Regions from separate parts of the Sedimentibacter sp. B4 genome, predicted to be linked through region 2. Evidence: riboswitches for the same ligand, from Rfam matches in the RefSeq annotation. Region 2 holds a riboswitch; each other region holds the start of a gene.
What was found. Region 2 has a riboswitch for thiamine pyrophosphate ahead of BN358_RS09650 (thiamine-binding protein). Riboswitches for the same ligand answer to the same signal wherever they lie in the genome.
Positions count from the first base shown of each region.

Region 1: it holds a riboswitch for thiamine pyrophosphate, as region 2 does, so the genes downstream of both, thiT (energy-coupled thiamine transporter ThiT) here and BN358_RS09650 (thiamine-binding protein) in region 2, are expected to answer to the same signal.
Region 3: it holds a riboswitch for thiamine pyrophosphate, as region 2 does, so the genes downstream of both, thiW (energy coupling factor transporter S component ThiW) here and BN358_RS09650 (thiamine-binding protein) in region 2, are expected to answer to the same signal.

Region 1 is NZ_CANG01000957.1:19,070-23,287, forward strand. Features, by position in the region: gene BN358_RS19695 (ABC transporter ATP-binding protein) at 1-1,204, shown strand, start outside; gene BN358_RS19700 (putative quinol monooxygenase) at 1,227-1,511, shown strand; gene thiT (energy-coupled thiamine transporter ThiT) at 1,673-2,302, opposite strand; TPP riboswitch at 2,339-2,429, opposite strand; gene BN358_RS19710 (hypothetical protein) at 2,552-2,794, opposite strand; gene BN358_RS24815 (spore coat associated protein CotJA) at 3,459-3,653, shown strand; gene BN358_RS19715 (spore coat protein CotJB) at 3,657-3,932, shown strand; partial or broken gene BN358_RS19720 (manganese catalase family protein) at 3,963-4,218, shown strand, end outside.
Region 2 is NZ_CANG01000046.1:82,561-86,778, forward strand. Features, by position in the region: gene BN358_RS09645 (metallophosphoesterase) at 1-738, opposite strand, end outside; TPP riboswitch at 1,276-1,406, shown strand; gene BN358_RS09650 (thiamine-binding protein) at 1,483-1,779, shown strand; gene BN358_RS09655 (ABC transporter permease) at 1,748-2,524, shown strand; gene BN358_RS09660 (ABC transporter substrate-binding protein) at 2,560-3,573, shown strand; gene BN358_RS09665 (ABC transporter ATP-binding protein) at 3,604-4,218, shown strand, end outside.
Region 3 is NZ_CANG01000019.1:111,425-115,642, reverse strand. Features, by position in the region: gene thiM (hydroxyethylthiazole kinase) at 1-91, opposite strand, end outside; gene thiC (phosphomethylpyrimidine synthase ThiC) at 114-1,421, opposite strand; gene thiW (energy coupling factor transporter S component ThiW) at 1,418-1,912, opposite strand; TPP riboswitch at 2,034-2,133, opposite strand; gene rpsF (30S ribosomal protein S6) at 2,304-2,591, shown strand; gene BN358_RS03950 (single-stranded DNA-binding protein) at 2,616-3,080, shown strand; gene rpsR (30S ribosomal protein S18) at 3,173-3,397, shown strand; gene BN358_RS03940 (HesB-like protein) at 3,643-3,966, opposite strand; gene spoIID (stage II sporulation protein D) at 4,147-4,218, opposite strand, start outside.

The DNA of each region.
Region 1 (4,218 bases), on a different contig from region 2:
TGTTTTTGAAAGCACTTCAAAGAAAATATACAGAGAAATAAGAAGCAAAATATCAGCATTAAATGCATTCATATCAGAACATGTTTCCGGCATGAAAATAGTACAGATATTTGCTGTTGAAAATGAAATATTCCACAAGTTCAAATCTGAAAATGAAAAGCTCAGAAAAGAAAACATAAAACAACTTTTTGCATTCAGCATATACAATCCAACAAACTACCTCATGAACATAACAGCCGTTTCAATTCTTTTGTGGTTTGGAGGAAAAATGGTAATGGAAGGCGTCGTATCCATAGGAACCATAGTTGTTTTCCAGAGATACATAAGCAAGTTTTTCGAGCCAATACAGGAACTGGCGGAACAGCTTAACATAGTCCAGTCTGCAATGGCAGCTTCCGAAAGAATTTTTGGACTCATGGACGAAGTTCCCGAAGTAATTGACAGCGAAAATGCAGTTGAAGTTGAGAGCTTCAAAGGAAGTATCGAGTTTAGAAATGTTTGGTTCTCCTACAAGGAAGACGAGTGGATATTAAAAGATGTGTCCTTTAAGGTAAATCCCGGTGAAAGTGTTGCATTTGTAGGTGCTACCGGAGCAGGCAAAACAACAATACAAAACCTTATATGCAGATATTATGACATTCAAAAGGGAGATATTTTCATAGATGGAATAAATATTAAGGATATTAGGGTTTCAGATCTGAGGAAAAACATAGGACAAATGCTGCAGGATGTATTCCTGTTTTCAGGAGACATAAAAAGCAACATACGGCTTCAGAATGAAGCTATCACAGATGAAGAAATAATTGAAGCTTCAAAATACGTAAATGCTCACAGCTTCATCTCAAAGCTTCCCAACAAATACGACGAGCATGTAATAGAAAACGGTGCAGCATTTTCAGCCGGTCAAAGGCAGCTGATTTCATTTGCAAGGACTCTTGCCTTCAAGCCTGACATTTTGATACTTGATGAAGCAACAGCAAACATAGACACAGAAACTGAAGTTCTCATACAGGATGCTTTGAAAAAGCTCATGAAAGGAAGAACAACCCTAATAGTTGCACACAGACTTTCCACTGTTCAAAACTCAAGTAAAATAATAGTGATGCACAAGGGTGAAATAAGAGAAGAAGGAACGCATCAGGAACTGCTGTCCTACAAGGGAATTTACTACAAGCTATACAAGCTCCAATACGAGCATGCATAAAATAAATATTATGGAGGTTATTATGATTAAAGTAGTGGCAAAAGGTGTTTATCTTGAAGGAAAAGCAGACGAAGCAATTGCATTGTACGATGAAATGGTGAAAGAAACAAGAAAAGAAGACGGATGCATAGCTTACAATTTGTTCAGAGACAAGGACAACAAGGATATTTTAACCATGATAGAAGAGTGGGAAAGTGTCGAAGCCTTGGAAGCGCACAAAAATTCAGGACATTTCACAAGAATAATCCCAATGATAGCAAGACTTCGAAAAAGTGCCGATCTCAATGTATACGAGCTGATTTATTAATAACTAGTAAAAATAAAAATGACATCTGTAAAAGATGTCATCATGCTATTGACAAACTACCATCTGTAGGGGCGGACCTCGTGTCCGCCCGCAGTCTAGCCTTCAATAAGTTTAAATTAACTTCATCATACAACTAATGACATATACCATATGTCATTTTTTTATTCCTGTTTATATTTTTCAAAAAACTGCCTTACTTGTGGAATCAACAAAATTGCAACTGTTGCAACAGCTTCTGGCAGCATGTATGTCATGTTGTAGAAAAATGACCATGACACAGCACTGAACCCTTCCGCAGCATACATTCCCCAGAATATGATTCCTGAAACAACAGTTACCAGGTATCTTCCAAGAACTCCAACCAGGTATCCTGTAATCATTCCTTGTTTTGTCTCTCTCAGTATTGCTCCAATTCCTATGGCTCCAAAAGCTAAAGGGTAATCCATGAATATTTGTATCGGGTGAATAACATAAGGATTGATAACCAGATCCAAGAGGCCGTAAGCCATTCCCGCAAGAATTCCCTGCCTTGGTCCAAACAAGTAACCTACCAAAAACAGTGCAAACATGCTAAACGCAGTTATTGAACCTCCCTGAGGCATTCTAAACAATGTCACTTGATTTAATACAAATGCTACTCCCATCAATATTGCAGACTTAACCAGCACTGACACGTCGTTCTTTTTCTTGCTTGATCTCATTATTAAAACCAACAGCAAAAATATTGTTGCTACTGTCAGAACCTGTCCTGGAACAGATTCAAAAAATGATTGTAATGCTTCTTCTGACATAAAAAAACCTCCCTTTTTCGCGGGGAGGGGCTAAACTATGCTTTACGGTCGTCTTCCTTTCGCCGGTACTAACCGGATCAAGTTTTGAGGGTAAATTCTCAGCATTTAAGCTCCCCTAGCGAATTACTTTTATTGGTATGTCATATTATACCACGTTAAACACAAATTTCAATAGTTAAATTACTTCAGCCTTTTTACAAAAAAATACAAGGTAGGTTGTTGTCCTGCCAAACAACAGCCTACCTTGTGTTAAAAGAAAAATCGCCAGAAAAAAAACCATAATGGAAAGTCAAAGTCAAAATCAAAATCACGTCTTCTTCTGTCAAATCTTCTTCTATCAAAGTCAAAGTCACGTCTTCTTCTGTCATAGTCAAAATCACGTCTTCTGTCATAGTCATAGTCACGTCTCATATCAAATCTGCTCATACTCACATCATTATCATTGATATCCATGTTGTATATAGGATAATCATTATTAAAATCATTATTCAAATTATATGCTCCTTTCATTCAAAATTTATATAACAAATATTTATGAATTACATTTATAAAGTTTAATACAGTAATATATGTAAAAATATATATTTTGACACAAATTGCAAAATATATGTAGAATTATATAAAATATTGTGGCATAGATACAACTGGCAGAAGATGTGATTGTGAATGCGTTTTTGAATGTTTACTAGAATTACTTGAAGACGCACTTGAAGAAAATAATCATCATTGTCATCATAGAAATAATGATGTAGCTGGTACTGGCAGAAATCGAAATCGTCATCATAACTGCGAATGTGTTTTCGAGTGTTTAATAGAATTACTTGAAGACGCTTTGGAAGAAGACAATAACCACCATTGTCATAGATAGTTTTATATAAATTGGTCTACCATGGACGGAAATTTATCCCGTCCTATAATTATTTCTTGAAAAAAAAAAAACTCTGGATTACCCAGAGCTCCTACTTACTATTATTCCCCAATAGTATCTTCAATTATGGTATTTCCTCTAAATTCATATTCAACCTTTTTATTTGATTTTTGATATATAAATGTGTATATACAATTTCAGCAAACAAGTCACTTATCGCTTCTTAATGAATAATATAATTATAGCTATCTATCGATAGAAGATATTCTTTAGAAAGGAATGAAGATTTTGATTAGAAAAGATTATGACAACTATATACCAATGGTGCCATATATGCCAGAAAACCCAATGGTAGGGTATGGTTATGTGCCTTATCAGATCAACCCAAGATATTTTAACAATATAAATGAAGCATTTGTTCAAGGAACAGTCTATCCGGACCTGGTGACTCCGTATTTAGAATTCATTCACGAAGGGGTGTAGAATATGATGAATTATGAATCACATAAAGGAATGTCCCGCCAGCAGCAAGCAATGCTCTTGGATATTCAAAAATTGCATTTTGCAGCACTAGATCTTGCTCTTTATTTAGACACTCATCCAAATGATCCTGTTGCCCTTTACAGACATCACGAGTATGCTACACATCTTAAGCAATACCGTGAAGCATACGAAGCCGAATATGGACCAATGATGAACATGAACACAGAAATGGGCGACACATGGCGTTATATAAACAGCCCATGGCCTTGGGAAATGTAAAAATTCAATAGAAAGGAATGAATAGAGATTATGTTTGTTTATGATAAAAAGCTACAATACCCTGTAAGGGTTTCCAACAAAGATGTAAGAATGGCCAAGGCTGTTTTAAACCAGTACGGCGGAGCTGACGGTGAAGCAAGTGCAAGCATGAACTACCTCACACAAAGATTCAGCATGCCTCTGAATGAAACAAAAGCAGTATTGACCGATATAGGCACTGAAGAGCTGGGCCATATGGAAATGGTTGCTACATTGTTTAAAAAACTGCTTCAAGGCGCTACAAGAG
Region 2 (4,218 bases):
TGCATTGAGTTGACCATCACGCTTTAATCCGCAACCACCATCAATACTGATGATTTTTTGATTATGATTTACAATCGGATTTGAGCATGCTATCTTGTCCCCATATAAAGTGACCGGCCAATGACCGACTATAACATATTTGGGAAAGTATAAGTTTTTATTTATAAAGGCATCGTTTTTTAGAACATTAAATGCATCGTCACCAACGAGAGAATCAATATCGGCAGTCGGCAGTCCACCGTGGACAAATATAAAATTTTGTGTTTCTATTATTGTTGGAAGGGAACGAAGAAATTCAAATTCGTCATTGAAGCTTTTGCTAATTCTTAGTTTTGCTTCCGGTATATCCGAAGGGGAGCTTATACAAAAATTTAATTCATCGCACATATCCGAAAAAAAACAGCCACCCCAACGTTCTTTCATATATATTATATAGTCTAAGAGCTCCTCGTTACTTTCAGCATCGTCATCTTCAAACATAGTAAGGCGCCACGCATCTACATTACCCATTAGGATGTACACCGTATATTTTTTACAAATATCCATAACATATCTAAGTGTCTTTAAACTTTCCGGACCTTTTTCAATAATATCACCAATAATGAAGAGTATATCTTTCTCCGAAAAATTTACCTTTTCAAGCAGGTTTTTAAGATGCTTGTAGTGACCATGAACATCACTCGTAACAATAATCCTTCTGTCACTTGGTACATTGATTTTATTTATAGTTGTTTTCATATGATTTCCTTCTGCTTCATTTGCAATATGTTGTTTTTTTATTTATTGGTCATTTTAGTGATTCTTTTGATTTAAGTTTTAGTATCTTTTCACCACTTCTAATGGTTCTCCTCCGTTCATCCCGCCACCTTACATTTTCACTAAGATGAACAAGGTAATTTAGAGGTGGGGGGTATTCTTGGAAAGTTGTGTTAAAATCTCTAAAACTTTATGTAACATTTTTCTACAAATATGCAACAATAATATTTTCTGCTTATCAAAACAATAATACCCTAATATTGCAAATATTTCCATATATTTATAAAGTTATAACATTATAAATATTGATTTATAAAAAAGTGCTTCTAGTTAATGCATCTGTCTTGGTCAGACAAGTTATTGAAAAGCTTTTATATAAGGATTTATCGTTACTAAATTAATAAAGTTGAGAAAAACAATGTCAAATAAAACTGTATTAAGGCAATATATTGTAGTAATATAATATATTTAATAATTTCTAGCGAATCATTGACAATGATGTACTGATGTGATAATATCTATCCTGCAGGGGAGCTTAATGAATTAGGCTGAGAAAAGAACTACTCCAATGTTCAAAACCCTAAAACAGTAAAAACTGTTTGGAACCTGATCCAGGTAATGCTGGCGTAGGGATTGTATATATTGGCGTATACCTTTAGGATTACAACCTCTTCCATTACCGGGAGAGGTTTTTATTTTACCAATACTAAATTCTAGGAGGGCTTTATGCAAGCAAATGTAGCTATTCAAGTATTACCACACGTAAATTCAGATGAAGAGGTTATCCGTATTGTAGATGAAGTAATTGCTTATATTAAGAGCACGGGATTAAACTACTATGTGGGACCAAGTGAAACAGCAATTGAAGGAGATTATGACCAGTTGATGGAAATTATAAAGAACTGTCAATTAGTAGCAGTAAAAGCAGGAGCTCCAAAGGTATCTGCCTATGTAAAAATTAGTTTTGCTCCGGATGGTGGTGTGCTTACTATTGAAAAAAAAGTTACAAAACATCATCAATAAAATATCTCCGTTTTTTGCAATAGTTGTCATTTTGATTGTTTGGCAGCTGTTGTCTTCTACGGGAGTTGTGCCAAAGTATATGCTTCCTTCTCCTGTTGATGTAGTAATGGCATTTGTCAATGATTTTCCATTGCTGATGGAGCATGCACAGGCAACATTAACTGAAGCATTTTTAGGTTTAACCATAGGAACTTTGCTTGGATTTGTTATAGCTGTTTTAATGGACAGGTTCAACTTTTTTTACAAATCTGTCTATCCCATCATGGTTATGACACAGACGGTTCCTACTGTAGCCATTGCTCCTCTTTTGGTGTTGTGGCTGGGTTATGGCATTTTGCCTAAAATTACATTAATTGTTATTACAACATTCTTCCCCATAGCTGTAAGTTTGTTGGAAGGATTTAAATCTGCTGACACTGATGCAATAAACTTGTTGAAGGCAATGGGAGCAAACAGACTTCAATGTTTCATACATATTAAATTGCCCAGTGCATTAAATCAGTTTTTCTCAGGATTAAGAATTTCAGTTTCTTATTCTGTTGTGGGAGCCGTTGTTTCTGAATGGCTGGGAGGTTTCACTGGACTTGGAGTTTATATGACAAGGGTAAGAAAATCTTATTCTTTTGATAAAATGTTTGCTGTAATATTCTTTATTTCAGCAATAAGCTTAATATTGATGTTTGCAGTATCATTTCTAAAAAAAGCTTCAATGCCATGGGAAAATACAAAAAAAGAAAATTATTAAAATTAATCGAAACAAGTTTTGAAAGGAAAATAAAAATGAAAAATATAAAAAGAACATCTTTTTATCTGATTGTTATGGTGGTGCTTTCATTGTTTATGTTCACATCATGTAGTGCAAATGAACCACAAAATTCAGACAAAGAAACAAATGAAAAAGTAAGAATAGTACTGGACTGGACACCTAATACAAACCATACAGGTTTATATGTTGCTCAAGCAAATGGTTATTTTGCAGAACAAGGTCTTGAAGTTGAAATCATGCAGCCACCTGAAGACGGAGCTGTAGCTTTGGTTGGCGGAGGCGGAGCCGAATTTGGAGTAAGCTTCCAGGACAGTCTGGCGCCAAACTTTGCTTCTGCAAACTCAATGCCTGTTACAGCAGTTGCTGCATTAATTCAGCACAACACTTCAGGTATTATTTCATTGAAAGAAGACGGAATTGACTCCCCTGCTAAAATGGCAGGATACAACTATGCAACATGGGATATGCCAATAGAAAAGGCAATCATTAAAAAAATAGTTGAAGATGACGGTGGAAACTTTGATGAAATTGAAATGGTGCCAAGCACAGTAACTGACGTTATTACTGCATTGCAAACTGATATTGATACTGTGTGGGTATTTTATGCATGGGATGGTATAGCAACAAAAGTTAAGGGGTTGGATACTAATTACCTGAATTTTGCAGATTATGGCAAGGAGCTGGATTACTACTGCCCAGTTTTGATTACAAACACTGAATATGCACAGGAAAATTCTGAAACTGTTAAAAAAGCATTGACTGCCATAAAACAAGGATATGAATTTGCAATAGAAAATCCTGAAGAAGCTGCTCAAATATTGTTAGAGGCAGCTCCTGAATTAAATCCTGAAATAGTTGTTGAAAGTCAAAAATGGCTTGCTGATCAATATATTGCAGATGCAGAAAAATGGGGATATATAGATCAGGACAGATGGGACAGTTTCTACGGATGGCTGTTTGAAAACAAATTAGTTGAAAATGGAATTCCTGAAGGCACAGGATTTACTAATGAATACCTTCCTGAATAAGTAAATAATAAAAAGGATTAGAGGAAAATTATGAATAAACTAACTACTAAAAATATAACCGTTTTTTATGACGGTTCTAGAATAATAGATGATATTTCCATAGAATTGAGACAAGGTGAAATTGTCAGCATTTTAGGAGTTAGTGGTGTTGGGAAAACAACATTATTTAATGTAATATCGGGTCTTGTAATGCCTGATGGCGGCACAGTTGAACTTGACGGCAAAAACATTACAGGTACAACAGGCAATGTAAGTTACATGCTGCAAAAGGATCTGCTTCTTCCTTATAAAACTATAATTGACAATGTATCTCTCCCCTTGATTATAAGGGGAGAGAAAAAATCAAAAGCAAGGGAATACACAGCCAAATATTTTGAAGAGTTTGGTTTGTCAGGTACTGAAAATAAATATCCTAAACAGCTTTCAGGTGGAATGAGGCAAAGAGCAGCTCTGCTCAGGACATATCTTTTTTCAAACCAGGTTGCATTGCTGGATGAACCTTTCAGTGCACTGGACAACATTACAAAGGGCAATATGCATCAATGGTATCTGCAGGTGATGGAGCAAATAAAACTTTCCACATTTCTTATTACTCACGATATTGATGAAGCAATATTGCTGTCTGACAGGATTTATATTATTGCA
Region 3 (4,218 bases), on a different contig from region 2:
CATTGGCACAGTCATTAACCGTAACGTAGTTTGTTATGTTGTGAACCAGAGGACATGTTTCTTTTATTTTTTTTAGAGCGTTAGAAAACAAGATGATGCCTCCTTTTATAATATTAGTTTGAAAATTCAACTTTCTCGCCGTTTAATATTTTGTTTGTTGTCCTCATGGCGCACATTTTCCCGCACATTGAACAGCTGTGTCTGTCAGCAGGAGGTGTACTTTCAAAATATTCCCTTGCCTTTTTTTTGTCTATGGCGTAAGAAAACATCTCCTCCCAGTCGATTCTTCTTCTCGCATCGCTCATTTTGTTGTCTATGTCTCTGGCATTAGGAATTCCTTTTGCTATATCTGCAGCATGGGCAGCAATTTTTGAGGCTATTATTCCTTCTTTTACATCATTAACATCGGGAAGCCTCAAGTGTTCTGCAGGAGTGACATAGCACAGAAAGTCTGCTCCGTTTGCAGCAGCAACAGCTCCGCCGATGGCTGATGTTATGTGATCATAACCGGGAGCAATGTCTGTAACAATTGGCCCAAGAACGTAAAATGGAGCACCGTGACAAAGTCTTTTCTGAAGCTGCATGTTTGCTGCAATTTCATTTAATGCCATGTGTCCAGGCCCCTCAACCAGTACCTGCACATTTTTGTCCCAAGCTCTTTTTGTAAGGTGTCCAATTTCAATGAGTTCTGAAATTTGTCCTGCATCCGTTGAATCGTTAATGCTTCCCGGCCTCAGTGCATCCCCAAGGCTTATGGTTACATCATATTTGTACAATATGTCCAGCAGCTCATCGTAGTGTTCGTAGAATGGATTTTCATTTCCCGTCATTTCCATCCAAGCGAAAATCAGTGAACCTCCTCTTGAAACAATGTTTGTAAGTCGTTTTGAGCGCTTGAAGCTTTCAATTGACCTCTTGTTTAATCCTGCATGAATAGTCATGAAATCAACACCTTCAACAGCATGAGCTTCAATAACTCTCAGAAAGTCTTCTGCCTTTATTTCCAGAAGGTCTTTTTCCAGATATCCGATGGCATCATACATGGGTACAGTTCCAATCATCGCAGGAGAATAATCTATGAGCTGCCTTCTGAATGTGTTTGTCTTGCCGTAGTTACTCAGGTCCATTATTGCTTCTGCACCGAAGTCAATGGACATTTTAACCTTTTCAAATTCTTTTTCATAATTCGCGCAGTCACCTGAAACACCAAGATTTACATTTACTTTTGTTTTAAGACCTTCGCCTATACCCTCGGGACTCAGGGATTTGTGATTTATGTTAGCAGGTATAGCAACCCTTCCAATGGCTACAAGTTCTCTTATTTTCTCGGCGCTCATATTTTCCTTTTCTGCAACTACTTCCATTTCAGAAGTTATGATTCCATTTTTTGCTGCTTCCATTTGTGTGCTGTAATTTTTCATTTAATACCTCCAATTATTTGTAATCCGGTTTTTTTCAAAGCTGTTATAAAAACTAAAGAAATCCCTGCACCTGCAACAGAACTTATTCCAAAGGGAACAATAAAACCAAATAATGCAGCCTCACGCCCCATTACAAGAGATGCTACAGGATAAGCCAGCAATGCTCCTATTATTCCTGTTCCCACTATTTCACCGAAAAAAGCAAGGGATGTTTTTTCAGTATGCTTGTAAAGCGTGCCGCATAAGAATGCTCCGCACATGCTTCCGGGGAAAGCCAGAAGACTTCCTGTACCCATCATTACACGGAGCAGAGATGTTACAAAAGCCATGCTGATGCCGTAAAAAGGTCCAAGAGTAACACCTGCAAGAACGTTGATGAAATGCTGCACTGGAAAAACTTTTGCTGCTCCAATGGGAATTGAAAATGTTGAACACACCACACCCACGGCAATTAAAATTCCTGCCTGGGCTAATTTCTTAGAATTTGACATAAAAACCTCCAAATTTCATTTTAAATATTTTGGTCTGAATCAGAGTATTACCTGCTGCATCTGACAAAAATGTAAAATAAAAAGCGCACCTGCTTGTGAAGTGCGCTATATGCTAATACAATAGTATCATTGCAATGTTCCCTACGTTGGCATTATCCAAATCAGGTACGGTCGAAACCAATGTTTCCTCTCAGCCTTCAAAAGCTCCCGAAATATTTAATTGTATTAATCTTAGCACTTAAGTATAAACTAGTCAATGATTTATGTAATTAAAATTAATTTGGAAAAATTCAAAAAAATGCTTGTATTAAATTTTCTCCAATGCTATAATATATTCGCTATCCTTGCTCCTGGGAGTACAGGGGCCAAAGTCCAAAGGGAGGTGACTCAAATGATGAGAAAATATGAAGGCGCATTCATTCTACTTGCTAATTTAGAAGAAGATGTAAGAAACGCTGAAATCGAAAAAGTAAAAAACATAATAACTGAAAGACAAGGAACAATCGAAAAGGTTAATGAGTGGGGTCAGAGAAGACTTGCTTATGAAATCGACAAAAAAAGAGAAGGTTATTATGTATTCGTTGACTTTACATCAGAAGCAGATGCTGTTAATGAAATAGACAGAATTTGTAAAATCAGCGATAACTTTGTTAGACACATGATAACAGTAGAAGAATAGAAACTATATAAAAGAGGATAAAATATGAATAGTGTTGTATTAATTGGAAGACTAGCCAGAGATCCGGAACTGAGATTCATACCTTCAACAGGTATGGCTGTAGCAAAATTCACTTTAGCTGTAGACAGAGAAATGTCAAGAGATAAGAAACAAGAAGCGACATCTCAAGGAAAACAGACCGCGGATTTTATAGGTATAACTGTATTCGGAAAACAAGCTGAAAATTGTGCAAACTACCTTGCAAAAGGAAGCCAATGTGCAGTTCACGGCAGAATTTCAACAGGCAGTTACACTACACAGTCAGGCGAAAAAAGATATACAACCGATATCGTAGCAGATAGAATAGAATTTGTTGGCGCAGGAAAAGGCCAATCATCATCACCGCAACAGGGAAGACCGGTTCAGCCAGATAGCAGCTTTTTCGATGGATTCCCAGATGAAGACAATGACATTTTCCAACCAGTAGATGATGAAGATATCCCATTTTAATGAATAGAATATTACGGAAGGAGGAAATATAAATGAGTTCAAGACAAGGCGGAAACAACTCTAGAGAAGATAGAGGCGACAGAAATGACAGAATGGGCAACAAAAGAAGACCACGCAAGAAAGTGTGCCAGTTCTGCCAGGAAAAAGCTACACATATAGATTATAAAGACCTTGGAAAGTTAAAGAAATATACAACTGAAAGAGGTAAAATATTACCAAGAAGAATCACAGGTGCTTGTGCTAAACACCAGAGAATGGTAACAAGAGCAATTAAAAGAGCAAGAACTATTGCTTTAATGCCATACGTAGCAGACTAATAAACAATAATAATAAAGATTTGTGCTCGCACAAGTCTTTTTTGTTGCTGGTTTTTGTAATGAGTGGTTACAGACTGATAATATCGGCATTTGCAATGAACTTAAAATCCCATTTTGTAGGGGCGGACTACTGTCCTCCCGGATTGTTGCTGTACATCTCATAATTCATATAATAAATAAAAAAAGCTAACGGTAATCCGTTAGCTTCAATCATTTTTAATTCTTAACTCTTAATTCTTAATTGTTTAGTGGCATCCGCCGCCGCATCCGCTGCAGCCTGACTGAGGCTGAACGACCGGTTTAAGACCTACACCGTATCCGTTGTTTTCTTCGCTTGAAACAATTATGAATCCTCCAAATTGTTCAATCAGTGATTTTTCTGCAATGAAAGTGACTTCTTTGATTGTTTCAACATCATCCCCATCAGTAGCTTCGCTCACTGATATTCCAAATACAGGGCCGCTGCATGCATAGTTGTCAATTCCTATTCTTATGTTGTATGAATCAACATTTGCCTCATCAAGCAATGCCTTGAATTCATCGTATGCTGTATCATTTATAAATATCATGGTATAATCCTTTCTGGTTAATCATTTTTGTTACACATCATGATATCATATTAAAATTGTGTTGTACATAATAAATTATATTAAATAATCATGCGATTTTAATTCTCGTACACATATGCAAAACAAACTGACCTGATATACATAAAATTCTTAACTCTTAACTCTTAATTCTTAATTTCTTTACTTCATACTTACAATTTCAACTCCTGTGTAGTAATGTTTTAAGATTTCCTTGTAATTATAACCTTCTTC